DNA from 3 places in the Pseudomonas sp. GW821-FHT07F01 genome. Region 2 is predicted to be linked to each of the others. Evidence: riboswitches for the same ligand, from Rfam matches in the RefSeq annotation. Region 2 holds a riboswitch; each other region holds the start of a gene.

Region 1 (9,354 bases), on a different contig from region 2:
GCGGGAACTTGCCGGCCAGGTCCCAGGAGATGAAGAACGGCGTCCAGTCGATGTATTCGGCCAGCACCTTGAGGTCGATGTTGTCCAGCACCCGGGCGCCGGTGAAGGTCGGTTTGACCGGCTGGTAGCTGCTCCAGTCGAACTGCGGCTTCTTGGCGATGGCCGCCGGGTAGCTCAGGCGCTCGGTGCGGGCGCTGCGGTTGGCGGTGCGCTCGCGCACTTCCACGTATTCCTCGCGGGTCTTCTGCACGAAGCCGGCCTTGAGCTCCTTGGACAGCAGCTGGGTGGCCACGCCCACCGCGCGGGAGGCGTCGGTGACGTAGACCACCGCGTCATTGCTGTACTTGGGCTCGATCTTCACCGCGGTGTGGGCCTTGGAGGTGGTGGCGCCACCGATCATCAGCGGCAGGTGGAAATCCTGGCGCTGCATCTCGCGGGCGACGTGGACCATCTCGTCCAGGGACGGGGTGATCAGCCCGGACAGGCCAATGATGTCGCACTTCTGCTCCTTGGCCACCTGCAGGATCTTCTCCGCCGGCACCATCACCCCGAGGTCGACGATGTCGTAGCCGTTGCAGCCCAGGACCACGCCGACGATGTTCTTGCCGATGTCGTGCACGTCGCCCTTGACCGTGGCCATGAGGATCTTGCCCTTGGCTTCCGGCTTGTCGCCTTTTTCCAGCTCGATGAAGGGAATCAGGTGGGCCACCGCCTGTTTCATGACCCGGGCGGATTTAACCACCTGGGGCAGGAACATCTTGCCGGCGCCGAACAGGTCGCCGACCACGTTCATGCCGGACATCAGCGGGCCTTCGATCACCTCGATCGGGCGGCTGAAGCTCTGGCGCGACTCTTCGGTGTCTTCGACGATATGGGTGGTGATGCCCTTGACCAGCGCGTGTTCCAGGCGCTTGTTGACTTCCCAGCCGCGCCATTCCTCGGTTTCCGCTTCCTTGACGCTACCGTCGCCCTTGAACTGGTCGGCGATGGCCAGCAGCGCGTCGGTGCCGTTGGGCGTGCGGTTGAGCACCACGTCTTCCACGGCGTCGCGCAGCTGTTGCGGGATCTGGTCGTAGATCTCCAGCTGGCCGGCGTTGACGATGCCCATGGTCAGGCCGTTGCGGATCGCGTACAGCAGGAACACCGAGTGGATCGCTTCACGCACCGGGTTGTTGCCGCGGAACGAGAACGACACGTTGGACACACCGCCGGAGCTCAGGGCATAGGGCAGCTCGTCGCGGATATAGGCGCAGGCGTTGATGAAATCAACGGCGTAGTTGTTGTGTTCCTCGATGCCGGTGGCCACGGCGAAGATGTTCGGGTCGAAGATGATGTCTTCCGGTGGGAAGCCCACTTCATTGACCAGGATGTCGTAGGAGCGCTTGCAGATTTCCTTCTTGCGCGCCTCGGTATCGGCCTGGCCGACCTCGTCGAAGGCCATCACCACCACGGCGGCGCCGTAGCGCTTGCACAGCCTGGCATGGTGAATGAACTGCTCGACGCCTTCCTTCATGCTGATGGAGTTGACGATGCCCTTGCCCTGGATGCACTTGAGGCCGGCCTCGATCACCTCCCACTTGGAAGAGTCGATCATGATCGGCACGCGGGAGATGTCCGGCTCCCCGGCGATCAGATTGAGGAAGGTGACCATGGCCTTCTTCGAATCCAGCATCCCCTCGTCCATGTTGATGTCGATCACCTGGGCGCCGGCTTCCACCTGCTGCAGGGCGACTTCCAGGGCCTCGGTGTAGTTGTCCTCGCGGATCAGCCGGGCGAACTTGGCCGAGCCGGTGATGTTGGTGCGCTCGCCGACGTTCACGAACAGCGAGTTGCGATCGATGGTGAAGGGCTCCAGGCCCGACAGGCGGCAGGCCTTGGGGATGTCCGGGATCTGTCGCGGGGCATAACCGGCCACGGCCTTGGCGATGGCGCCGATATGCCCCGGGGTGGTGCCGCAGCAGCCGCCGACGATGTTGAGGAAGCCGCTCTGGGCGAACTCTTCGATGACCTTGGCGGTTTGTTCCGGCAACTCGTCGTACTCGCCGAACTCGTTCGGCAGGCCGGCGTTGGGGTGCGCCGAGACGTGGGTGCTGGCCTTGTTCGACAGCTCTTCCAGATAGGGGCGCAGCTCGCTGGCGCCCAGGGCGCAGTTCAGGCCCACCGAGATCGGCTTGGCATGGGCCACGGAGTTCCAGAAGGCTTCGGTGGTCTGGCCGGAGAGGGTGCGCCCGGAAGCATCGGTGATGGTCCCGGAAATCATGATCGGCAGTTCGAAGCCCAACTCCTCGAACACGCCCTGCACGGCGAAGATCGCGGCCTTGGCGTTCAAGGTGTCGAAGATGGTCTCGATCAGGATCAGGTCGGCACCGCCTTCGATCAGGCCCTTGGTGGCCTCGGTGTAGTTTTCCACCAGTTCATCGAAGGTGACGTTGCGGTAGCCGGGGTTGTTGACGTCCGGCGACAGCGAGCAGGTGCGGCTGGTCGGGCCCAGGACGCCAGCGACGAAACGTGGCTTGTCCGGGGTCTCGAGGGTTTTCGCGTCCGCCACCTTGCGCGCCAGGCGGGCGCCTTCTACGTTCAATTCGTAGACCAGTTCTTCCATGCCGTAGTCGGCCTGGGACACTTGGGTGGCGTTGAAGGTGTTGGTCTCGAGGATGTCGGCACCGGCATCCAGGTAGGCTTTTTCGATGGCGCCGATCACGTCCGGGCGGGTCAGCACCAACAGGTCGTTGTTGCCCTTGACGTCGCTGGGCCAGTCGGCGAAGCGCTTGCCACGGTAGTCATGTTCTTCGAGCTTGTAGCTCTGGATCATGGTGCCCATGCCGCCATCGAGAATCAGAATGCGCTCTTTGAGGGCTTGCTGGAGGGCGTGGAGGCGAGCACTGCGATCGGACATGAGAACTACCTGGTAAGGCCATTGCGAAGGGCGGCGATCATAGCAAACCTGCATGGTTTTGCGGCATGCGTGGTTTTTGCATGAATATCGCTCATGTTGGTCGAGGGGTGAGACCGGTAGAATCGCGGCGTTTTTTTCTTTCGGGACCAGGGACATGCCGTTTCGTTTTATCGTCAGCAGCGCGCTGCTGCTTCTGAGTTCAGTGTGCCTGGCACAAGGTCCGGCGCCGGCGATTTCCTATACCCGCGACATCCAGCCGATCTTTACCGAGAAATGCGTGGCCTGTCATGCCTGTTACGACTCCGCCTGTCAGCTCAACCTGGGCAGTGGTGAAGGGGCCAGCCGCGGTGCTTCGAAGATTCCGGTGTACGACGGCGAGCGCAGCAAGGCCCAAGCGCCTACGCGGCTGTTCTATGACGCCACTGGCCAGCGTGCCTGGCAGCAGAAGGGCTTCTATTCGGTGCTTGACGCCCAGGGCAGCCAGGCGGCGCTGATGGCGCGCATGCTGGAACTGGGCCATCGCACCCCGCTGCAACCCAACGCCAAGTTGCCCAGCGAGATCGCCCTGGGCCTGAGCCGCGAGAACATGTGCCCGCAGCCGGCGGAGTTCGACGCCTATGCCGGGGCTCACCCCAAGGAAGGCATGCCCCTGGCGGTCACCGGCCTGACCGATCAGCAATACCTGACCCTGCAACGCTGGCTGGCCTCGGGCGCGCCCATCGACGAGCAAGGCCTGGCCCCCAGTGCTCGGGAAAGCCTGCAAGTGGCTCAGTGGGAAAACCTGCTCAACGCCCCTGGCGCCCGGGAGAGCCTGGTGGCGCGCTGGCTCTATGAACACTTGTTCCTCGCCCACCTCTATTTTGAAGGCGGCGAGCCGGGGCATTTCTTCCAGTGGGTGCGTTCCCGTACCCCCAGTGGCCAGCCCATCGACCTGATCAACACCCGTCGCCCCAACGACGACCCGGGCACCCAGGTGTACTACCGCCTGTGGCCGGTGCAAGGGGTGATCGTGCACAAGACCCATATCACCTACCCGCTGAGCGCGGCGAAGATGGCCCGGGTCAAGACCCTGTTCTACAGCGGCGACTGGCAGGTCACGGCCCTGCCGGGCTACGGGCCGGCGCGCCGGGCCAACCCGTTCGAGACCTTCGAGGCGATTCCGGCCAAGGCCCGCTACCAGTTCATGCTGGATAACGCCGAATACTTCGTGCGCACCTTTATCCGTGGCCCGGTGTGCCGCGGGCAGATCGCCACCGACGTGATTCGCGACAACTTCTGGGCGCTGTTCCAGGCCCCCGAACATGACCTGTACATCACCGACCCGGCCTATCGCGGCCAGGCCACGCCGTTGCTGGCCATGCCCGGGCAGAACGACGACGTCGGCAGCGTGCTCAGCCTGTGGCTGGCCTATCGCGACAAGCGCAACGAGTACGAGGCCCTGCGCCGCGATTCCTATGCCGATTCGCCGGCGCCCAGCTGGTCGACCCTGTGGGCCGGCAACGACAACGCGCTGCTGAGCATCTTCCGCCACTTCGACAGCGCCTCGGTGACCAAGGGCCTGATCGGCGAAGTGCCACAGACGATGTGGCTGTTCGACTACCCGCTGCTGGAGCGCACCTACTATCAATTGGCGGTGAACTTCGACGTGTTCGGCAACGTCTCCCACCAGGCCCAGACCCGGTTGTACTTCGACCTGATCCGCAATGGCGCGGAGCAGAACTTCCTGCGCCTGATGCCCGCCGGCACCCGCGAGGATTTCCTCGACGATTGGTACCAGAACAGTGGCAAGTTCAAGATGTGGCTGGATTACGAGTCCATCGACGACGACAAGCGCAGCGCGCTGAAGCTCGACCTCAAGGACCCAAAAAAGGACTTCGCCAACCAGTTGCTGGCCCGCTATGGCGACCTCAACGCCAAGCCGGATCCGATCAACCGCTGTGACAGCGCCTACTGCTCACGCCCGAACATCGACCCGGCGCTGCAGGATGCCGAGCAGGCCCTGAGCCGCCTGGCATCGCGCCCGGCGGCGGGCCTCAAGGTCATCGAACAGTTGCCGGAAGCGACCCTGCTGCGTGTCCAGACCGCCAGCGGCAAGCGCGAGTTCTACAGCATGCTGCGCAACCGCGCCCACAGTAACGTGGCCTTCATGCTCGGCGAGTCGCTGCGCTATCAGCCGGGGCTGGACACCCTGACCATATTCCCGGGGATTCTCAGCAGCTATCCGAACTTCATGTTCAACGTACCGGCCGGGCAAGTGCCGGAGTTCGTCGACGCCATGCAGGCGGCCCGGGACGCCGCCAGCTTCGAGAAGATCGTCGAGCGCTGGGGCATCCGCCGCAGCCATCCGCAGTTCTGGCAGTACTTCCATGACCAGACCCGCTACCTGCAGGAAACCGACCCGGTGGAAGCCGGGGTCCTGGACATGAACCGTTACGAAAACCTCTGACATAGAGCTGTCATCGCCCCCGGACTGCGCCTTGGCGCGGCCCGGGGACGCTCTATACCAAAGTCTATCCCGACAAAAATACTAGGACTTTGTCAGCGGCTTGGATTGGCGTAAACTGCGCCCACGTCTGCGAGGAACCACCATGAGCGCCATAACCATTACCGACGCCGCCCACGATTATCTGGCTGATCTGCTATCCAAGCAGAACACCCCGGGGATTGGCATCCGCATCTTCATCACCCAGCCAGGGACTCAGTACGCCGAGACCTGCATCGCCTATTGCAAGCCGGGCGAAGAGAAACCCGAAGACAAGGCCCTGGGCCTGAAAAGCTTCACCGCCTACATCGACGCCTTCAGCGAAGGTTTCCTCGATGATGCGGTGGTCGACTACGCCACCGACCGCATGGGCGGCCAGCTGACCATCAAGGCGCCCAACGCCAAGGTGCCGATGGTCAATGCCGACAGCCCGGTCAACGAGCGCATCAACTACTACCTGCAAACCGAGATCAACCCGGGGCTGGCCAGCCACGGCGGCCAGGTCAGCCTGATCGACGTGGTCGAGGACGGCATTGCCGTGTTGCAGTTCGGCGGCGGTTGCCAGGGCTGCGGCCAGGCCGACGTGACCTTGAAGGAAGGCATCGAGCGCACCCTGCTCGAGCGCATTCCGGAGCTCAAGGGCGTACGTGACGTCACCGACCACACGCAGAAAGAAAACGCCTACTACTAAGGCGTTCGCTGCGACTTGAAAAAACGGCGCCCCGTGAGCGCCGTTTTTTTATGCCCCCAAGCCAGCTCCCCCCAAAGCCTCCGTAGGAGCCGGCTTGCCGGCGAAAGGGCCCTAGAGTCTTGTACCAATTCCCAGATCGCCTTCGCTGGCAAGCCAGTTCCCGCAAAGGGAGTCAAGGGCGGTAGAGATGTGCGTGCCCGGCGCGGTACAGCGACGATTCGCTGAATGCATCCGTGGCCAGCACCCGGCCCACCAGGATCAGTGCCGTGCGCCGAAAACCCTTGGCCGCCACCTGATCGACGATGTCCGCCAAGGTTCCCAGGGCCCAGTCCTGATCCGGCCAGGTGGCGCGGTGCACCACTGCAATCGGGCAGTCTGCGCCGTAGTGGGGCAGCAACTCGGCAACGATCTTCGGCAGGTGATTGACCCCCAGGTGGATGGCCATGGTGGCGCCGTGGGCCGCCAGGCTGGCGAAATCCTCGCCGGCAGGCATCGCGGTCTTGTCCGCGTAGCGGGTAAGAATCACGCTTTGGGAGACGTCCGGCAGGGTCAGTTCGGCCCCCAGCAGGGCAGCGCAGGCGGCGGTGGCGGTGACCCCGGGGATGATCTCGAAGGGGATGCCCAGCTCCCGCAGGCAGCGGATCTGCTCGCCGATGGCGCCATACAGGCTCGGGTCGCCGGAATGCACCCGGGCCACGTCCTGGCCCCGGGCATGGGCCTGCTTGATGGCCTCGATGATCTGCTCCAGGTGCAGTTCGGCGCTATTGATCACCCGCTCCGCGCGGTGCCCGTCGAGCACTGCCTGGGGGACCAGGGAGCCGGCGTAGATGATCACCGGGCAACGATGGATCAGGCGCTGGCCCTTGACGGTGATCAGTTCCGGGTCGCCGGGGCCGGCGCCGATGAAATAGACAGTCATGGCTGTGTCCTGTGAAAAAAGGTCGGGAGCCGTGCTTCAGATGAAGATTGCTCATGATCGAAGGCGGGAATTATCGGGGATTCTACCGGGCGGCGACCAATGCCAGGGTGGCTTGGGCGTATTTTTGCCGGGGAACAAGCAGTGTGGCCGGGCCGGGTGACAGCTGTTCGGCCAGGGCCAGGGCGGCACTTTCGGCCACGCCGTAGCAGCCGGTACGTTCGAAGGCGATTTGCGAGCGGTGGCTCAGGCGCAGGGCAAAGGGGGCGAGCTGGCCGCTGCTGAAACAGGTCAGCGGCAGTTCCAGTTGCTCCGCCAGTTGCAGCAGGCCGGGTTCGTTGCGCTTGAGGTCGATGCTGGCCAGGGCCAGGACCTGCCGGGCCTGCCACTGGTGCGCCGCCAGGACCTGGTCGAGCAAGGCGCGCAGCGTGGTCACCGGGCAGCCTTTCTGGCAGCCCAGGCCGACCACCAGGGTCGGCGCTGCGCTCACTTCGATCATGCCGAGTACTGGCCCGCGCTCTTGCGCCGGAACAACCAGGCGCTGATCAGCCCGAGGGCCAGCCAGAAGGCCGCATTGGTCAGCTGCGAGGCGATCTTGAATTGCGCTTCCAGTTCTTCCGGGGCCAGCATCGAATGCACTTCCGGCTGCGGCGCGCCGATCACGTGGGGTACGGCGATGATGGCCGCGCCCAGGATCTTCAGCAGCCAGTTGCGGGCGAACACGATCAGGGCAATGCCCACAGCGGTGGAGGCGGCGGTGCCGACCCACCAGATCTGCCGCTGTGCCAGGTCGGCTGCGGCGGTACCCGGCAGTTCCGGCGGCAGGCCCAGGGTCGGCGCCAGGCAGAAGGTGGCATAGCCGGCCAGGCCCCAGAGCAGGCCCTGGGACGTGCGGTTCGGCGCGCGCAGGGTGTAGAGGCCGGCCAGCATCAGGGCGAAGCCCACGGCCACCACCAGGTTGCCTCCGGTGGTGGACAGCACGCGCTGCCAGCCGTCTTCCGGCTCCCAGGCTTCGGCATCGTGGCTGTGGACGGCCATGGCGCCTTCGGCGTGCTCATGGACTTCGGCCGCGGGGGCCTTTTCATAGGTTTCCGCCTGCAGGATCAACGGGGCGACCCAGAAGCTTTGCAGCAGGGTCAGCAGCAGGGCGGCCAAGAGGCCGGTGAAACCTGCGGTTTGCGCGATACGCTTGATCATGTCGGCAGGTCTCAATGGCAAGGGAAGGCGGCGCTGTGGCGGGTGTCGTGAGCCGCGTTGTGCACCGCCTCGATGTGGGAGAAGCCGGCGAAGTACACCAGGCACGCGCCGAGGATCGAGGCGCCGATGGCGGCCACCAGGCGCTGGCTCAGGGTGGAGGTCGTGCTGGCGGAGTGGCTGGTGCTGCTGATGATCGACATGGCGCTTCCCTCTGGAGTGTCAGCGGGGTAGAGGCGCAGGAAAACCCCGCGTGATGGCCACGCAGGGTTTGCAACAGCGCCCGCCCACCGCGGGTTGTTATGTAAGTGTTGCGGGCCGGTCTCCGGGCTTGCGAGGGGCAGGGCTGTGTCATGCCGTGCCGGCAAGTGTCGCCTTCCCATGCCTTGGCACAGTGGATCTGACACTTCGCTCGCTTACCGTTGCGGGGGCAGCACCGGACTGGCCACGGCTTTTTAGTTAAGCACGTGATTCACCGGTTTCCCGTTTCACCCTGTAAGGGGCACCCGTAACAAGGTGTGTAGGAGATCATGGGCGGGGCAGGGGCGTCAATTGCCGTGACCGCTGCGCAGGTGTGCGCCGTGCTCGTGCAAGGTTCAATGGCTCTTTCGCCGGCAAGCCGGCTGCTACGGGCGCATTGTCGATTGACCGTCCCCCTGGCTCTGCGTAGCCTTGCGCTTTCGAGGTTCTTCGGCCACGGGTCGAAGCTAAGAAGGGAACGCGGTCGATGCCGCGGCTGCCCCCGCAACTGTGAAGGGTTCGATTGCTGCAAGGCCACTGCATGGGTGTCGACGACGCCGGTGGGAAGGCGCAGCAATCGCCGGTCCGACGACTGGCAAGCCCTCAGCCAGGAGACCTGCCTCGATCCAAGATTCTCACTACAACCGGGCGGGGTGATCCGGTGGCGAAATCTCCGCGCGCCCGGCGTTGCGGTTCTCGTCCCGTTTGCCCGCCTCCTTTTGCCAAAGGGCATCCGATGAAAACACTGGCCAAACTTCCCGTCACCATCGTCACCGGCTTCCTCGGCTCGGGCAAAACCACCCTGTTGCGGCACATGCTGGACAATGCCCAGGGCCGGCGCATTGCGGTGATCGTCAACGAATTCGGCGAGCTGGGCATCGACGGCGAAATCCTCAAGCAATGCGCCATCGGCTGCACCGAGGAAGAGGCCAGCG
Region 2 (9,354 bases):
CCCGGGCTGTTTCTTCCTTGACGACAACGCCCAACTGCCGGACCGCCTGTTCGATGTCCAGCGCCAGGACCTGGTGCTGCTGTTCGACTACCGCCGCTACCAGTCCCAGGCCATGCGCGTGGCCAGTGCGGTCAAGGCACGCAACGCCCGGGTGGTGCTGTTCACCGATATCTATGCCTCGCCGCTGCGGGAGCTGGCGGACCTGGTCATCAGTGCACCGGTGGAATCCTTGTCGCCATTCGACACCCTGGTGCCGGCGCTGGCCCAGGTCGAGGCGCTGGTCGCCTGCCTGACCCCGCGCAGCCCTCATCTTGATCAACGCCTGGAGGGCATCGATGCCCTGCGGGCGGAATTTGCTACCCATGTGCTGGAGGAAAAATAAGGATGTTCAGCCTGCCCCACCGTTCGCCCCGGGACCTGCCCTTCGTCGTCGACCACACCGCCCTGCTGCTGGTGGACATGCAGCGGGCGTGGCTTGAACCGCAGTTCGACCCGCACCTGCAAGGGCCCGAGGGCGAGGCCTTTCTCAAGCGCGCACGAGAGCGGGTGATCCCCAACCAGCAACGGCTGCTGGCGGCGGTGCGCGAGGCGCGGCAGAACGTGCTGCACACCATTATCGAAAGCCTGACCGCCGATGGCCGTGACCGCTCCCTGGACCACAAGCTGTCGGACATGCACCTGCCCAAGGGCAGCCCCCAGGCGGCGATCATTGCCGAACTCGAACCGGTTGAAAACGAGATCGTGCTGCCCAAGACCTCCTCCGGGGTGTTCAACTCCACCAACATCGACTACGTGCTGCGCAACCTGGAAACCCGCCACCTGATCATCGCCGGGATCGTCACCGACCAGTGCGTGGACATGGCCGTGCGCGACGCCGCCGACCGCGGCTACCTGGTGACCCTGGTGGAAGATGCCTGCGCCACCTACGGCGATACCCGGCACCAGGCCTGCCTCAACGCAATCAAGGGCTACTGCTGGATCACCGACACCGACACCGTGCTCGGCCGCCTGCGGGAGATCCGCGGATGAGCCGCGGCCAGGGCATCGAGGCCCTGACCCCGGTGGCCATGACCAGCATCGTCACCACCGACCTGATCGGCGTCACCCGTGGCCGCTCCTTTCCCAGCGATGAGCTGGAGCGCTACAAGGTCGGCGGCTGCGGCTGGGTGCCGGCCAACAGCGCGCTGACGCCCCAGAACCTGATCGCCGAGGACAACCCCTGGGGCGCCTATGGCGACCTGCGGCTGATCCCCGACCTGGACAGCCGGGTCAGTGTCGGCGCCGGGCCGGATGCCAGCGCGGCGCCGCTGGATTTCATCCACGCCGACATCTGCGAGACCGACGGCACGCCCTGGGCGGCCTGCCCGCGCACCCTGCTGCGCAAGGAAATCGAGCGCTACCGCGAGCTGGGCATCCAGATCACCGCGGCCTTCGAGCATGAATTCAACCTCGACACCGGCACCGGCCAGCGCGAACACCTGGCCTTCTCCCTGGAAGCCCAGCGCCAGGGCGCGGCCTTCGGTGGCTGGCTGCTGGCGGCGTTGCGGGCCGCCGGCGCCGAACCGGAAATGTTCCTCCCCGAATACGGCAAGCAGCAGTACGAGATCACCTGCCGGCCGACCCAGGGCCTGGCCGCTGCCGACCGGGCGGTGAACGTGCGCGAGATCACCCGGGAAATCGCCCGGCAACTGGGGCACCGGGTCAGCTTCGCGCCCAAGACTGCCGACGACGCGGTGTGCAACGGGGTGCACCTGCACCTGAGCCTGCAAAACCTGGACGGCGAGCCACTGCTCTACGACCCCCACGCGGTGAGTGGCGACGACCTGTCGAGCCTGGGCCAGCACTGGGCCGCCGGGGTGCTCAGGCACCTGCCGGCGCTGTGCGCCTTCACCGCGCCGACGCCGATTTCCTACCAGCGCCTGCAGCCCCATCACTGGAGCGCCTCCTACGCCTGCCTGGGCCTGCGCAACCGCGAAGCCTCGCTGCGCATCTGCCCGACCCTGAGCCTGGGCGGCAAGCCGGTGGCGCCGCAGTACAACCTGGAGTTCCGCGCCCTGGATGCCACCGCCTCGCCGCACCTGGCCATGGCGGTCATCCTGATGGCCGGGCGCCTGGGCCTCGAACAGCAACGGGTGCTCAATGCGGTGACCGACAAGGCACCCTCGGACCTGAGCGCCGAGCAACGCCTGGCCAGTGGCATCGTGCCGCTGCCCAGCTCCCTGCCCCAGGCCCTGGAATGCCTGCGCGGCAACACTGAACTGCTGCAATTCCTGCCCCAGGACCTGCTGGCCACCTACTTCGCCGTCAAACAAAAGGAAGTGTCCCTGACCGAGCACCTGACCGCTGCCCAACTCTGTGAGCACTATGGACACCTGTACTAAATCCGCCGAGCTGGGGTTCTACACCGAGCCGGCCTACCGCCTGATCCGTGAAGACTCCGAGCACCCGCTGATTCTGGTGTGCGAACACGCCAGCCACTACATTCCACCGGCCCTGCACGACCTGGGCCTGGACCCGCTGGCGGCCCGCGAACACATCGCCTGGGACCCGGGCGCCCTGGAACTGGCCCAAAGCCTGTCCCAGGCCCTGGGCGCGACCCTGATCGCGGCCAATTACTCGCGCCTGCTGATCGACCTCAACCGGCCGCGCCACGCCCCCGACAGCATCCCGCTGCAAAGCGAGATCTATCAGGTGCCGGGCAACCAGCAGCTGGACGAGGCCACTCGCGAGTACCGCCGCCAGCAGCTGTTCACGCCGTTTCACCAGCGCCTGCAAAGGATCATCGACCGGCGCCTGGCCCAGGGCCGTGAAGTGCGGGTGGTGGGGATCCACAGCTTCACCCCGGTCTACTACGGGCAGCCGCGCGCGCTGGAAATCGGCGTGCTGTATGGCAGCGCCACCGACTACGCGGCGCGGATCCTCGAAGGGCTGTGGAGGCTGCCGATCAAGGTGGCGGGCAACCAGCCCTACGAGATCGATCCGTTGAGCGACATGACCGTGCCGGTGCACGGCGACGCCCGTGGCCTGGCGTCGGTATTGATCGAGGTGCGCAACGATCTGCTGCGTACCCCTGAAGCGGTGCAGCACTGGAGCGATACACTGGCGCCGCTGCTGTAGCCGCGGCGAGAGGAAGGTTTCACCGGCGCGCCCCGAAGGACTCACCCGGCGCGCCAAAACGCTGTTTGCAGGACCGGTACAACAACTAGAAAAACCGCTGTGGTGTGTCTTTAAACCCTGCCAGGTTCAAACACGAAAGCGCGGCCCGAGGTGTCAACGACGACCCGCAGGGCCCCGCCTTTACCCACTTACACAGGCTCAAGGAGAACGGCTTCATGGAGATTGAAGAATTCGGCTACAAACAGGAACTCAAGCGCGGGCTGAGCCTGCGTGACCTGGTGGTCTACGGGATGATTTTCATGATTCCCATCGCCCCGTTCGGGGTCTACGGCTACGTCAACCAGGAAGCCCCGGGCATGGTGCCCCTGGCCTACATCATCGGCATGGTGGCGATGGTCTTCACCGCCCTGAGCTACGGCGCCATGGCCCGCGCCTTTCCCATCGCCGGTTCGGTGTATTCCTACGCCCAGCGCGGCCTCAACCCCCATGTGGGCTTTCTTGCCGGCTGGCTGATGCTCCTGGACTACCTGCTGATCCCGCCGCTGCTCTACGTCTACGCGGCCATGGCGCTCAACCACCTGTACCCGGAAGTGCCCAAGGTCGGCTTCATCCTGGCGTTCCTGGTCAGCGCCACCTTCGTCAACCTGCGCGGCATCACCTTCACCGCGCGGATGAACATCCTGTTCCTGCTGGCGCAACTGGCGGTCCTGGGGATCTTCCTGTTCTACGCCTGGAATGCCCTGCACGGTGGCGCCGGCAACGGCCAGCTGACCCTGGCGCCGCTGTACAACCCGGAGAACTTCCACTTCGGCATGCTGATGCAGGGCGTCTCGATCGCGGTACTGTCGTTCCTCGGCTTCGATGCCATCTCCACGCTCGCCGAAGAGGTCAAGGGCGACCCGGGCCGCAGCGTCGGCCGCGCCGCGCTGATCACCCTGGTGGTGATGGGCGCGATCTTCGTGGTACAGACCTGGATCGCCACCGACCTGGCCGCCGGCATGGGCTTCAAGTCCGCCGACACCGCCTTCTATGAAATCGCCGAACTGGCCGCCGGCAGCTGGCTGGCGACCCTCACCGGAGTGGCCACGGCGCTGGCCTGGGGCGTGGCGGTGGCCATCACCTCGCAGGCCGCGGTATCGCGCCTGCTGTTCGGCATGGCCCGCGACGGCAAGCTGCCCAAGGTGCTGGCCAAGGTCCACCCCAAACACAACACCCCGCACATCAGCATCTACCTGGTGGCGGTGCTGTCGCTGCTGATCTGCTACCTGTTCATCAACTCGGTGGACACCCTGACCTCCCTGGTCAACTTCGGCGCCCTGAGCGGCTTCATGCTGCTGCACATCACCGTGATCAATTTCTACTGGCGCCGGCAGAAGTCCGGCCAGGTGGTGCGCCACCTGATCTGCCCGGTGATCGGCTTCGTGATCGTCAGCGCCATCATGTACAACATGGGCGTGGATGCGCAGAAACTCGGCGCCATCTGGATCCTTGCCGGGCTGGTCTACCTGTTCCTGCTGAACAAGTTGGGCAGCGGTGCCGCCCTGCCCGACCCGCTCAAGCACTAGTTGCACCCGCGCGGCGCCCCAGGGCGTCGCGCCAACCCCGGCGCTGCCAGCAAGAGCGGCCCGGGGACTGGCCGCCGGATGCCGCGGCCATGGAACTGCGTGGTAACCGACAGTGATGTCTGGCCAGTGCCTGCCCCCCGGGGCAAGCGGCCCTTGATACAGGAGTACACCCATGCTGGCCTTGCGTCCGGTGGCGTTATCCGATCTGCCCCAACTGCGGCGCCTGGCCCGCGAACGCCTGCTGGGCGTGACCTCCCTGGTGGATGACGAAACCTGCCTGCGGGACAAGATCCTCGATTCCCAGGCCTCCTTCGCCAAGAGCGAGGCCAGCCAGGGCCCGGAGAACTATTTCCTGGTGCTCGAGGACCTCGACAGCGGCCAGTTGCGCGGCTGCTCGGACATCCTCGCCACTGCCGGTTTTGCCAGCCCGTTCTACAGCCTGCGCAACCGCCCGTTCATCAGCAGTTCCCGGGAGCTGAACATCCAGCACGGGGTGCCCACCCTGTCGCTGTGCCACGACCTCAGCGAACAGACCCTGCTGCGCAGCTTCCATGTCGACCCGCCGCTGGGCGGCACGCCACTGGCCCAGCTCACCTCCCGCGGGCGGTTGCTGTTCATCGCCGCCCACCCCCAGCGCTTCGCCGACAGCTGCATCAGCGAGATCGTCGGCTACAGCGACGCCAACGGCGAGTCGCCGTTCTGGCAAGCCGTGGGCCAGCACTTCTTCGACCTGCCCTATGTCGAGGCCGAGCGCCTGTGCGCCCTGCAGGGCCGCGGCTTTCTCGCCGAACTGATGCCCCAGTACCCGCTGTACATCCCGATGCTGGCGCAGGCGGCCCAGGACTGCATCGGCCAGGTTCACCCGGATGCCCGGGAGGCCTGCCAGATCCTGATCGACGAAGGCTTCGCGCCGACCCAGTACGTCGACCTGTTCGATGCCGGGCCGACCCTTCAGGGGCGCAGCCACCAACTGCGCTCGATCGCCCAGAGCCGGGTTGCCACCAGTTACCCCAGCCCCCAGAGCGGCCAGGGCCAGCAGTGGTTGCTGAGCAACGAGCGGCTGCAGGGCTTTCGCGCCATAGTCGCGGCGCTGGACACCGCCCCGGGCGCTGAAATCGGCCTCGACCCGGCCATGTTCCAGGCCCTGCAACTGGCGCCGGGCGAGCCGGTACGGAGCGTTGCCTTATGAACCGGCCCCTGTTGCCCCCCTGCCCGGCGTCATTGCCAGGAGCCCGCCAATGATCGTCCGTCCGATCCGCGTCACCGATCTGCCGGCGGTCTTGAGCCTGCTCGAAGGCAGCTGTCGCGAACTGAACAACCTGTCCACCGACCCCGAGCGCCTGGCCCATCGGGTGCGCTGGGCGCAGCGAGCCTTCGCCAACCAGGTGGAGCGGGCCGATGCCGACTACCTGTTCGTCATGGAAGATGACGAGCAGCAGGTGATCGGGGTCTGCGGCCTGAGCGGCGCCATCGGCCTGCGCGAGCCCTGCTACAACTACCGGGTCGGCACCACCCACGGCAGCGCCCCGGTGCTGGGCATCGAAAAGCACATCCCGACCCTGTTCCTGTGCAACGAGATGACCGGGCAGTCGCTGCTGTGCTCGCTGTTCCTGCGCCGCGATCACCGCCAGGGCTACACCGGCCGCCTGCTGTCCACCGCGCGCCTGCTGTTTGTCGCCGAATTCCCCCGGCTGTTCGGCGACAAGCTGGTGGCCGAACTGCGCGGCCAGCTCGACAGCCAGGGCCGCTCGCCGTTCTGGGACAGCCTGGGGCGGCACTTCTTCAAGATGGGTTTCCAGCAGGCCAATCGCCTGTCCAGCCACGGCAGCAAATCCTTCATCGCCGAACTGATGCCGCGCCAGCCGCTGTACACCTGCCTGCTCAGCCCCCAGGCACAGGCCGCCATCGGCCAGGCCCACGCCAGCACCGAACAGGCGGTGAGCATCCTGCGCGACGAAGGCTTCAGCCATCAGGGCTGCATCGACATCTTCGATGGCGGGCCGCTGATCGAGGCCGAGGTGGCGAAGATCCGCAGCGTGCGCGAAAGCCAGACCCTGCCCCTGCTGGTGGGCACTCCGGACGCACAGGCGCCGGTGTGGCTGATCCACAACCGGCGCCTGGAAAGCTGCCGCATCACCGCCGCCCCCGGGCGCCTGGTTTCGGGTTGCCTGCTGGTGGACCGGCTGACCGCCAAGCGCCTGCAACTGCAGCCGGGCGACTCGGTACGGGCGGCGCCGCTGCTGGCCTGCGAGTCACGCACGGCCCTGCACGCACAGCGGCACCTGGCCCCGCAAAGCGCCCTGCTCCTGTAGCCGCTGCCGCAGGCTCGGGCCGCGTTCGAAAGAACGGCCCGCAGGGGCGCGAAATCTCAAGACCGCTGAGGTGCTCGACATGAGACTGCCAAGCAAGGCCCTGCGGGCCTTTGCGCAGCCTCGCGGGCTCGGCAGCGGCTACAGAGGCGTCAGGGCGATGAATCCGGTAACACCTGGCGGCAGGCGCAACGTTGACGAACGCCGGGGCGGATGTTCATATGCCGCCCAGTTTCAGGTGCCTCCTGCCGCCGTGCAGGAGGTGAAACGGGAAACCGGTGCGCCCCTTTTCGGGCAAGTCCGGTGCTGCCCCCGCAACGGTAAGCGAGTGCTGCATTCAACAGGCCACTGTACCCAAGGTATGGGAAGGCGAATGCCGCCAGACTCGCAAGCCCGGAGACCGGCCTGTGACGTCTGTTTGGCAATCCTGCGGTGGGCGGGCATGGGCCGGTATGGTCGCGTGCCCGTGGCCGATACCCTCTCCTGCGTGCTTCCCGAAGACACTTTCGAGAAGACCAACAATGACAACACCTGACACTTTGCCTGCACGCGACTGGCGTGCACCTCGCCGCACCATGAGCGGCGCCCTGCTCGGCTGCCTGTTCAGCCCCCTGCTGCTGGCGGACGACAGCCCCCTGACGCTGGACCGGCAATTTGTTTCCGCCCCCTCGGTGGAGTCCACCACGGTGGCCGAAATGGCCCGGTACGGCAGCAAGGTGGAGATCATCGACCGCCAGCAGATAGAACGCGCCGGCCCCAGCAGCGACATCACCCGGGTCCTGCAGATGTACGTGCCGGGGCTGTATGTGGCGCCCAAGAATGGCCCCTTCGACTACGGCACCTACTCCCTGCTGGGCGGGCGCAACGACGACACCCTGATCCTGCTGGACGGCGTGCGCCTGAACAACCGCCTGTACGGCGGCCTGTACCTGGATACCCTGCCGGCCAACGCCATCGAGCGCATCGAGGTGCTCAAGGGTGGCCAGAGCCTGCTGTTCGGTACACAGGCGGTGTCCGGGGTGATCAACATCGTCACCCGCAACCCGCAGACCCGCGACGTCTCCGGCGAGGTCAACCTGGGCCTGGACAGTTTCATGGGCAGGAGCGGCGACGCCCGCGCCGAGCAGATCCTCAGCAACGGCCTGGGCGAGCTGGGGCTGTTGGCCTATGTCAGCCACAACGTCTCCGATGGCTACCAGCCATTTCGCAACAGCGCCTACAACGCCAACACCCGGGACAAGAAACGCAGCTATGAAGTGACCACCTTCGGCGCCAAGGCGATCCAGGGCCTTGGCGACGCTTCGCGGCTGGAACTGTTCTACCAGTACAGCGACGCCAACCTGGATTTCGCCCGCCCGGTGAACAACCGGAAAACCACCAACGACCGCATCCAGCAGATCGCCACCGCGACCTTCGAGCAGCGCCTGGGCGAAGGCTTCAGCTACTTCGTCAAGGGCCATGTCAACGACTGGGACACCCGCTACACCAGGATCGACAGCCTCGACGACGCCAGCCTCAAGGTGCGCAACCACAACGACTACTGGGGCTTCACCGACTGGGGCCTGCAGGCCGAGGGCAAGGCCGAGCTGGACGGCGGCCACGTGCTGGTATTGGGCACCGACAACCAGTGGTTCAAGGGCCAGGACGACGTGCTGAAGATCGATAACAAGCAGGCCCAGGCCAATGCCCTGTACACCCAGCTGCGCCCGGTGTTCGACGCCCTGCCCGACTGGCACCCGAGCCTGGGCGTGCGCCACGAGAAAATCAGCGGCGGCGAGAGCGCCACCGTGGGCATGCTCACCTCGCTCTACGACCTGACGCCCCACTGGCAACTGCGCGGCCAGTACGGCAGCGCCTTCAAGCTGCCCAACGCCGAGCAGCTGTACGCCAACGAGGACTACGAAAAAGGCAACCCCGACCTCAAGCCGGAAAAGAGCCTCAATGCCGAGCTCGGCCTGGACTACAAGGGCAGCCTGCTGGCCGGCGAATTCAACGCCAGCGTCAGCGCCTTCCACCGCAAGATCGACGACCTGATCACCCTCGACGCCAACGATGTCTGGAGCAACGGCCAGGGCCGGATCAAGGTGCGCGGCATCGAACTCGACGGGCGCTGGCAGTTCAGCCCGCAGTGGACCCTGCAGGCGGACATGACCCGCAACCTGGTGGAGTCGCGCAACGGCGTGACCCTGAGCAACATCCCCGGTTTCTTCGCCCGTTCGCGGCTGGGCTTCGAAGCCCCGGACCGGATGTGGGGCGTGGGTGGCGCGGTCCGCTACATCGGCCAGATCGACAGCCCGAAGAACGTCGACTACGGCCACTATTCGGTGGTCGACGCCGATGCCTATCGCTACCTGGATACGGCC
Region 3 (9,354 bases), 820 kb from region 2:
GGCCTCGACCTGCTGCGCCGGGTCCAGGTCGCCGCTGGCCACCAGGCGCTCCAGGGCCTGGCGATTGCTGCCGCGCAGGGCTTCCTGGATCTGCTCGTAGCGGCTGACCTTCAGACCGCGGCTGCGGGCCCAGGCCAGCCACTCATCCTTTTGCGCCGACTGATTGAGGTCATCCAGGCGCGCGAGGAACTGATCGAACCACAGCTGCAGCATCGGCTTGGAGCCGTCCTGCCATTGCATGGCCTTGTTCTGCGCCTTGCGTGACGAATAGCTGCTGGCCAGCAGGCGCAGCCAGGTGGCATAGCCCTGGGGCGTGGCGCGGATCTGCTCCGGGCTGACCTGGCGATCGAGCCGCAGGCGCAAGCGCTGGGCCGAGTCGGCATAACCGGCGCCCTCCAGGGCATCGGCATAGGCGGCCTGGACCATCCAGTCCCGGGGGTTGGCCTGCAAGTACAGGCGATACCAGGCCAGGGCCTCGGTATTGCGCCCGAGCAACTGGCTGGCGGCGGCGAACGGCAGCCACAGGCTGCTGTCACTGCGGGCCAGGGAGCGCCATTGCTGCAACAGCGGCTTGATCTCGCCCGTGCGGCCCAGATCGACATACAGCCACAGCAGCCGCTCACGGAAGGTGTTGTCGTCCGGGAAGCGGCTCAAGCCCTGTTGATACAGGCGCAGGGCCAGATCGGTCTGGCCCTGCTGCACCGCCAGCGCGGCGCGGGCGGCCAGCACCTGGGACTGGTCGCTGGCACCCGGGTACTGCTCGGCTTCCTTGAGCAAATCGACCACCAGAGGCCAGTCCTGGAGTTCCTGGGCCAGTTGCAGGGCGGCCACCAGGCGCTGCGGGCTGTGGCCCTGGCGCCAGCTGTCGACGGTCAATTGCAGGGCCTTGCGCGGATCGCGGGTGCGATACAGGGCAATCAGCTCGCTTTCGTCGCCTGTATTGAGTGAGCCCTTGATCGCCAGCATCTTCTCCAGCGCCAGCTGCAGCTCGTCGTCCAGTTCCAGGTCCCAGGCCAGGGCGGCGCGGGACTGCCAGTAGTTGAAGTCCTTGATCTTGTTGCCATCCACCGCGGTGATGACTTTCCAGGCCCCCTGGCTATCGAACAGCTTGAGGTGGTTGTTGGCCCAGTCCACACGTTCGGTGCTGGTCAGCGGATAGCGCTTGGCGAACTGGTTCCAGACCACCAGGCGCTGCGGGTACTGCTCGGTGTTTTCCAGGTTCTGCAACAGGCGCACCCAGGCCAGACGCTGTTTCGGGTATTTGGCGACATAGCGGCGCAGCCACTTTTCTGCCTCCTCGGGCGTCCCCCTGGACTCTTGCGCGTAGACCAGGGCATCGAGCTCGACGTTGGTCAGGGCGCGGCTGTCCATGATCCCCGCCAGCAGTGGGATGCCCCGGTCGAAGTCGTAGGTCTGCATCGCCAGGCGCCAGGTGTGCTCGAACTGCGCCGGGTCCTTGCTTAGCGTGCTCAGGCTGATCCAGTAGCCCAGGGCGGCGGCCGAGTCGCCCTGCCATTCGGCGAGATGGGCCATCTGCTCCAGCAACTGCGGGTCATCCGGCCGCTGTTCGAGCAGTTGCAGGCCCACCGCATGGGCGCCGGCCAGGTCACCGAAGGCCAGGCGCTGCTTGAATTCCTTGGCGAGGATTTCCGGGCTGTCGGGCTGCACCTTGCGCCAGGCACTGAAGAACTGTTCCGCCAAGTCCACGCGGTTGTGCGCCACGGCCACATCCACGCCGCGGTCCAGCAGCGCCGGTTCGAATTCCACGTCCGGCTGTGCGGCCAGCTCTCGGGCCAGCAGCTCCACTGCCTGATCGCCGCGATCGGCCGCCACCAGGGTGGTGAAGGCCTGTTGCAGAAACTGCCGACGCGCCTCGGGGGTCTGGCTGGCATCGAGCAACTGCACATAGAGATCGGCCGCGCGCCCCGGCTGTTCGCTGGCCTGGTACCACTTGGCGGCTTCAGGCAGCCACTGCTCGCGCCGTGTCGGGTCGCGCCGCGCCAGCTCGGCATAGGCATCCGCCGCCAGCCCCGGGGCCTGGGCGCTCAGGGCCAAAGTGGCCAGGCGCTCCAGTTGCGGCGATGGCAGCGGCTTGTAGTCAAAGGCCTTGAAACGTTCGGCCAGGGCCTGCAGGGCCGCGCTGTCGGTGCTGTTGTTCAGCGCCAGGGCATCGAGCTGCAAGCGGTAGTAGGCCTTGAGCGCCGGATCGGGCCGCTGCCACTGGGCCAGGTGTTTTTCCGCCTTGGGGTAGTCCCCCAGCTGAATCAGCAGGTCGAGCAGCTGGGTGCGCAGCTCATTGTTTTCCGGGTGTGCGGCCAGCAGCACCTCGGCGTAGCTGGCCGACACTTCGTCCGGCTGCCCGCCCTTGGGGCGGAACGCCTCTTCATTGCGAAAGGTTGCCCACAGCAGCACGCCGACGGCGATCGCCACCAGCAGCAAGGCCCAGGGGTTGAGCAGCCGCGCGCTGGGCGCCTTGGCCTTAGTTGCAGAGGAGTTGGGCATCACTCACCTGCTTCATGGGAAGTTGGAAATGCCACAGGCCCTGTTCGGACTTGCCGGCGTAGCGTTGGCCCTGGACCTCGACCCGACAGGCGCTGGCCGAACGCACCGAGAATTCCAGGTTGAACTGGCCGGCAAAGGAGAAGCTCACCTGCCGGTCATTGACATAGCGCCAGTCGCGCAGGGGAACATTGGCCAGCTCCAGTGCCGGGCGCGGATCGCGCTCGGGGCGCAGGGCCAACAGCGCATGATCGCTGCTCAAGGCTACATAGCGCCCCTGGGGCAAGTCGCGCACCCCGGCCACCCCCACCGAGCGGCCGAGGTCCGGCCAACCCAGCGCCGGGTCCAGGCGCAAGGTGCGCAGGCCGTCCATGCCGCGTACCTGCCAGTCGCCATTGGCGGTCCGCGCCAGGCTTGCCTGGTACAGGCCGTGGACCCGGTCCAGGTAGTCACTCATCCACAATGACAGCGGCTGCTGGCCACGCATGAACTGGTAGATGTCGGTCATGGCCTTGATCGACGCCTGCTTGGTGCCCGAATAGAAGTGGTAGTACAGGTGGATGCCGCGCAGGCGCCGTGGGCTGTCGGTCAGCTCGAAGGTGTCGATCACATCGCGAAAGCCGTAGTACGGGCCTTTCCAGAGGTTGGTGTACATGTTCTCGTTGATCACCGGAGCGTAGTACTGCAAGCCGCCCGAGGTCGGCCGCAACAGCGGGTACAGGCCGGTGAGCGATGAGTTGGCCTTGGTCAGGATGGTCTGCCCGCCGTTGACGTTTTTCAGCCCGGCGTCGTAGGCCAGCTTGATGGTCTCGGCGCTGGGCAGCGCATCCCCCGGCCAGAAGACCAGCTTCACCGGTTTCTGCGCGGTGGTCAGGCGGCTGTTGATGTAGTCCCGCGAGCCGAGGATCTCGCGCTTGTAATCCAGGGTCTTGTACCCCGGGATATTCAGGCGCAGGCCGTATTCGGCGTGGAAATCCTCGTCCTTCTTGGCCTTCTCCGGCTGCATGTAGAACGGGTGGCTGTAGGTGTGGGTGGCCACTTCGACCTTGGGGTCGGCGAAGATCTCCTGGGCGATGGGCTCCAGCTCCCGCGCCAGGAACGGCGACATGCCCTTGGGCCCGACTTCGCCTTCGATGATCGAGACCGAGGTCAGGAACGGGTTGGGACGAATGTAGTCGTCCAGCACCTGGCGCCCGGAATACGGGGTGCCACGCACTTCGGCATGGGACGGGAAACCGTCACCGTCGATATGCACCGTGGCGATCCGCCGACCGTTCTCGGTGGTGGTGTCCGGTCGTGGCTGGGACGGCAGGCGCAGGGCCTTCTGGATAAAGGCGAACGGGTCGAGGATCCAGCGGCTGCGCTCCACATTGGCCTCCACCACATAGGGGGCCAGGGCCATGCCGCCCCAGGCGGCGGTGGCCACCGGGACGTACTTGCCGCCCTTGTCATCGCCCAGCACCAGGGCTGGTTTCGGCCCGTCGGGCAGCAGGCTCACGCGGGTCAGTTCACGGCTGCGCGCCACCACCGGGGCCTCGAAGGCGCCGATCAGGCTCTTGTCCTGGCTCAGCACATGCAGGGCATCGCGAGCCCCCGGCGCCGCCAGGTTCAGCCCCAGGCGCTTGAGCAGCGCCCGGTCCTCGATCGGCAGGCCGGCCATGATCGCCAGGGGCACCTGCTCATCCAGGCGCTGGCCGACCCAGCTATAGAAGGCACGGCTGTCCTCGGGCGGGCCGCTGGTCATCCACAGCACCACCCCGGCGTAAAGGCCGGCGAAGCTGTAGGCAGGCAGGCTGTCGTCCACCGGGAAGTAGTCCACCCGGTAACCCAGGTATTCCAGCAGGCCACCGAGCATGCGGTGCCCGGCGTGATCGTAGAGTTCCCCTTCGCGCGGGTCATAGAGCATGGCGATGCGCCGCGGCTGGACTTCCACGGTGCTCATGCTCAGGGCGTTGAGGTCCGGGGTGGTGACCACCGGTATAAAGCCTTCCTGGCTCAATTGCCGGACCAGCTTGCGTGCCTCTTCCCGACGGTTGGCCGGCAGGTAATCGATGGCCACCAGCGGGATGTTGCGTGCGCGCAGCGGCTTGAGTTCGCCTTCAAGCCAGGTGCGGTCGGCTTCGGAAACCGGGCGGTAACGCTTGGCCGAGGCATCCCAGCCGGCGTGGATGGATTCCACCGCCACGGCCGAGGCGACGCCATCGAGCTCGCCCAGTACCTCGAAGCCCCGGTTGAAGAACAGCTTGAGGTTGGGCAGCCGGCTGTGCAGTTCCCGCAGGAACGAGGCCAGGGCCTTGCGTTGCGGTTCGCGATCGGCCTCGGGGAGCAACTGGAAACTGTCCAGGGTGTCCAGGAACAGGCCGGCGTAGCCCTGGTCCTGCAGCGCCTTGGCACGCTTGAACAGGTGTTCGCGCCAGGCCGGGGTGGCGATGTCCATCACCTGGCTGTCCCAGGCCTTGTTGCGCACGGGGCTCGCGCCCTGGGCCAGGGCCTGCTTGGCCAGGGCAGCGCGGTTGCCGTCGAACTCCCCTACCGACAGGTAGGCGAACGGCTGGCTGCCGAGCTTGCGCAAGGTGGCGACATCGGCGCTGGCCATATGGCCGGGCTCGACCACTGCCCATTCGAACTGCGCCAGCTCCTGCAAGGGTGGCTGCTCGGCGTACCAGAACCCGACACTGGCGGGCGCCGCGGGTGCGGCCTGCACCAGGGTGTTGGTGGCACACAAGGCCAATGCGGTAAACAGGCGTCGAACCACTTTGCAGACATGCCCCCTGCGAAACTCGATATCCATAACTCACTCTTCAGTAGATCAATCTGCACAACATCAGGCTCTAGGGCAGCCGCCATGGCGGGCGCCCCTAAGGCAACGAACTAAAGGCTGCGGTAAAGCCGTTCCAGGCCCTCGGCCAGGCTGCTGGGCGTGCCCAGGTCGAAGCGCTCGCGCAAGCGGCGGTTGTCGGCCTTGGAATGGCGGATATCCCCGGAGCGGGTCGCGCCGTGGCTCACCTGCAGCGGCTTGCCGCTGATCTGCTGCAGGGCGCCAATCAGATCGTTGAGGGTGGTCACCCCGCCGAGCCCGACATTGGTGGCATCGGCTGCCGGCGCGGGGCATTCCAGGCCCTGCACCAGGATCTTCACCAGGTCCGCGACATAGACGAAGTCGCGGGTCTGCCCGCCATCGCCGAACAGGGTGATGGGCCGCCCGGCCTTGGCCCGCTCGCTGAAAATGCTGATCACCCCGGAATACGGCGATGAAGGGTCCTGGCGCGGGCCGAAGATATTGAAAAAGCGCAGGATCACCGGTTCCAGCCCATGCTGGCGGCGGTAGAAGTCCAGGTAGTACTCGCTGGCGAGCTTGTCCGCCGCGTAGGGCGTGAGGGGAGATTTGGGGGTGTCTTCGGCAATCGGCGTGCCCTCGCCGTTATTGCCATAGACCGCAGCACTGGAGGCGAACACCACGCGGCGGATACCGGCCGCGGTCATCGCCTCGCACAGGCGCAGGGTGGCGATGAAATTGCTCTGGTGGGTGGCCACCGGGTCTTCGACCGAAGCCTGGACCGACGCCACAGCAGCCAGATGCACCACGGCATCGCAGCCCTGAACGGCATCCGCCAGGAGTGCCGCATCGGCGGCATCCCCCACCAGCAGTTCCAGGCCAGCATCGCCCATGGGCAGATTGCCGACCTTGCCCGTGGAAAGGTCGTCCAGAACCCGCACCGCATAACCCTTGGCCAGCAGTGCATCCACGAGGTGAGAACCGATAAAACCAGCGCCCCCAGTAACCAGTATCCGTTCGGCAGACATAGATCATTCCAAAGAGAAAAATCGCGGCTACGCCGTCTGAAGCTAGCACAGCCAACGGATCAGCCCTGGCTACTTGCCATCCTGGCCATCATGTTTTGTTTGGCTGCTCTGCCCCATAGGCTGTTTCGCCTTTTTTCGGAGCAGAGTTCAGAGCTTTGGCGTCAAAAAAAAACTCAAGATAATCAATCGCTCAGCGCCGACATACTGGGTCAGAAAAGCAAAATCGTCAATAATGCGTCGATATTTGTCGATTATTTAAGCGCCAGGAAAAATAGGTCAATATATTGACTTTCCCAGCATAAAGCGCTGAAACCGCCGCCGTAGCTGGCCACATGCCATTGACGCAAGGGCTCGGCAGTGCTCATATGCGCGCCAGTTTCAGGTGTCCCATGCCGCCGTGCATGGGGTTAAACGGGAAGCCGGTGCGTCATTTCGATGATCAGTCCGGCGCTGCCCCCGCAACGGTAAGCGAGCGAAGCATTCGACAGACCACTGTGCCAAGGCATGGGAAGGTGAATGCCTCATGACCCTCGCGAGCCCGGAGACCGGCCTGCCACTTCGTTTGACAACCCCGCGGTGGGCGGGCGCAGTCCGGTTTTCGTGGGCGCGGCTGCCCGCGATTCCCTATGCGTTGTTCCCTCCGGGATTCATTCATTCCTTACAAGTAGTAGGAATCGCATGTCCCGCACCTCCTTGCTGCAACACCTGGCGAGCCCCTCGCTGTGTTTCACCCTCCTGCCTTGCATGGCCTGCCCGGCCCTGGCACAGGCTGAACAGAAAACCTTCCTGGTCTTGCCCGAGGCCCAAGTGAGCGGAGTCTCCAGCGCCCCGCAAACCTCTCTGGACACGCCCCTGCCCGCCGGCTCGCGGCTGAACCTCACGGCCCTGGAGACTCCGGCCAGCACCAGCAGCCTGGGCAACGACGCCATCAGCAACCGCAACAACCTCACGGTGCAGGATGCCGTCACCCGCTCCCCCGGCATCACCAGCATCGCCACCCCGGGCAACGGCAATACCGCACTGTCGGCCCGCGGCTTTACCGGGCACTCCTCGGTGATGACCCTGTTCGACGGCGCGCGCCTGTACACCGGCGCCGGCAGCCAGACCTTCCCGGTGGACCCGTGGATGGTCGAGCGCATCGACGTGATCCGCGGCCCGGCCTCGGTGCTGTACGGGGAAGGCGCCACCGGCGCGGTGATCAACGTGATTGCCAAGAAGCCCTTCGACGGTGAGATCCACAACCGCCTGCGCCTGGGCTATGGCTCCCATGATCGCCAGCAACTGGGCCTGGACAGCGGCGGCTCGCTGACCGACACCCTGAGCTACCGCCTGACCCTGAACCAGCAGCAGAGCAATGGCTGGGTCGACCAGGGCCAGTCACGCAGCCTGGCACTCAGCGCGGCGCTACGCTGGCAAGCCACCGACGACCTCGGTTTCACCCTGGCCCATGAACGCGGTGAAAGCGAACCCGCCAGCTATTTCGGCACGCCGCTGATTGCCGGCCAATACCGCGACAGCCTGCGGGACAAGAACTACAACCTGCGCAACGCCGTGCAGCGCTACAACGACGAATGGACCCGGCTCAACACCGACTGGACCCTGAGCGACAACCTCAGCGCCAGCAACCAGCTCTACTACATCAAGAGCCGCCGCCACTGGCGCAACGCCGAAGCCTACAACTGGGTCAGCTCCCGGGAGCAGTTGCTGCGCGGCGACTACCTGGAGATCAAGCACGATCAGGAGCAGATCGGCGATCGCCAGAGCTTCACCTTCAACCACTCGCTGTTCGGCCTGGACAGCAGGACCGTGGTCGGCCTGGAGTACAACAGGATTCGCTTCGGCGTGGCCAACAACTCGCCCTACAAGGATATCGGTAGCGACTATATCGACCCGTGGAACCCGGCACCGGGCTACTTCCAGAGCCGCTCGCCCTTCTCGCCCCAGACCGACAGCAGCACCCGCACTTTCGCCCTGTTTGCGGAAAACCGCCTGCAACTGTCGGAGCGCTGGTCGCTGGTGACCGGCATCCGCCGCGACCAGAACCATATCGATCGCAGTGATCTGCGCGCCGGCACCCGCACCGATCGCAGCCTCACCGGCGGCAACTGGCGCGCCGGCCTGGTGTTCGCGGTCACCGATCAACTGTCGCTGTACGGCCAGTACTCCACCAGTGAAGACGGGGTCAGCAACCTGATCAGCCTCAACCCGAGCCAGTTGCAGATGGACCTGACCGAAGCCAAGCAGACCGAGTTCGGGCTCAAGCAGCAGTTCTGGAACGGCCGTGGCGAATGGACCCTGGCGGCCTACCACATCGTCAAGAAAAAGCTCTTGACCACCGATCCGGTGACCCGCCTGGCGCAGCAGGTCGGCCAGCAATCCGCCGACGGCCTGGAAACCTCGCTGGAGCTGGCCCTGGATCACGGCTGGCAAGTCTCGGCCAACGCCTCGGTGGTGCGTGCCGAGTACGATGACTTCGATGAGGTGGTCTCTGGCAAAGCGGTGTCCCGGGCCGGCAATCGCCCCACCAACGTGCCGCGACGCACCGCCAACCTGTGGCTGAACAAGGCCCTGGCTCCGAGCCTGGAAGCCGGCATGGGCCTGCGCTACGTCGATGCGCGTTATGCCAACACCGCCAATAGCGTCGATGTACCCGGCTACACGGTGCTGGATGCCAACCTCGGCTGGCAGGCCCTGCCCGATGTGCGCCTGGGCCTGCAGGTGAAAAACCTGCTGGACCGGCGTTATGCCGCGGCGCAACAGAACAGCGGCCAGCAATGGCTGATGGGTGAACCGCGCTCGTTGTTCGTCACCGCCGACTACAGCTTCTGATCGAGGGGTTGCCGCAAGGCCCTGGGCTTTGCGGCGCCATTTAAGGCGTGCAGTGAGTTCGCCAGCCACTGGCCCGGGCCAGCGTCGGACAGCGACCAATCGGCACTTGCACCCACGCAGTCGATGGATATGCTGAGCGCCTTTGTCCCTGCACTGCCCGCGAGAGCCCCATGCCCTGCCTGAATGCCCGAGATGTCTGCCAGCGCCTGCGCGATGCCGCCC

Evidence for each region. Region 2 has a riboswitch for cobalamin ahead of AC07R1_RS00960 (TonB-dependent receptor plug domain-containing protein). Riboswitches for the same ligand answer to the same signal wherever they lie in the genome.
Region 1: linked by a shared signal. The riboswitch ahead of AC07R1_RS08035 (CbtB domain-containing protein) and the one ahead of AC07R1_RS00960 (TonB-dependent receptor plug domain-containing protein) in region 2 are both predicted to bind cobalamin.
Region 3: linked by a shared signal. The riboswitch ahead of AC07R1_RS04690 (TonB-dependent receptor) and the one ahead of AC07R1_RS00960 (TonB-dependent receptor plug domain-containing protein) in region 2 are both predicted to bind cobalamin.

The regions. Positions count from the first base shown of each region.
Region 1 covers NZ_JBWKQO010000002.1:412,373-421,726, reverse strand. Annotated here, with positions in the region: gene metH (methionine synthase) at 1-2,896, opposite strand, end outside; gene AC07R1_RS08060 (fatty acid cis/trans isomerase) at 3,051-5,342, shown strand; gene nfuA (Fe-S biogenesis protein NfuA) at 5,485-6,069, shown strand; gene cobM (precorrin-4 C(11)-methyltransferase) at 6,242-6,988, opposite strand; gene AC07R1_RS08045 (cobalamin biosynthesis protein) at 7,071-7,484, opposite strand; gene AC07R1_RS08040 (CbtA family protein) at 7,481-8,182, opposite strand; gene AC07R1_RS08035 (CbtB domain-containing protein) at 8,194-8,382, opposite strand; cobalamin riboswitch at 8,479-8,704, opposite strand; cobalamin riboswitch at 8,846-9,057, shown strand; gene cobW (cobalamin biosynthesis protein CobW) at 9,156-9,354, shown strand, end outside.
Region 2 covers NZ_JBWKQO010000001.1:222,885-232,238, reverse strand. Annotated here, with positions in the region: gene AC07R1_RS00995 (MurR/RpiR family transcriptional regulator) at 1-382, shown strand, start outside; gene AC07R1_RS00990 (cysteine hydrolase family protein) at 385-1,029, shown strand; gene AC07R1_RS00985 (type I glutamate--ammonia ligase) at 1,026-2,381, shown strand; gene AC07R1_RS00980 (N-formylglutamate amidohydrolase) at 2,365-3,117, shown strand; gene AC07R1_RS00975 (APC family permease) at 3,333-4,682, shown strand; gene AC07R1_RS00970 (arginine N-succinyltransferase) at 4,855-5,871, shown strand; gene AC07R1_RS00965 (arginine N-succinyltransferase) at 5,921-6,994, shown strand; cobalamin riboswitch at 7,211-7,414, shown strand; gene AC07R1_RS00960 (TonB-dependent receptor plug domain-containing protein) at 7,567-9,354, shown strand, end outside.
Region 3 covers NZ_JBWKQO010000001.1:1,041,392-1,050,745, reverse strand. Annotated here, with positions in the region: gene AC07R1_RS04705 (tetratricopeptide repeat protein) at 1-2,502, opposite strand, end outside; gene AC07R1_RS04700 (bifunctional glycoside hydrolase/polysaccharide deacetylase family protein) at 2,480-5,290, opposite strand; gene AC07R1_RS04695 (NAD-dependent epimerase/dehydratase family protein) at 5,371-6,303, opposite strand; cobalamin riboswitch at 6,667-6,871, shown strand; gene AC07R1_RS04690 (TonB-dependent receptor) at 6,982-9,132, shown strand; gene AC07R1_RS04685 (DUF7693 family protein) at 9,303-9,354, shown strand, end outside.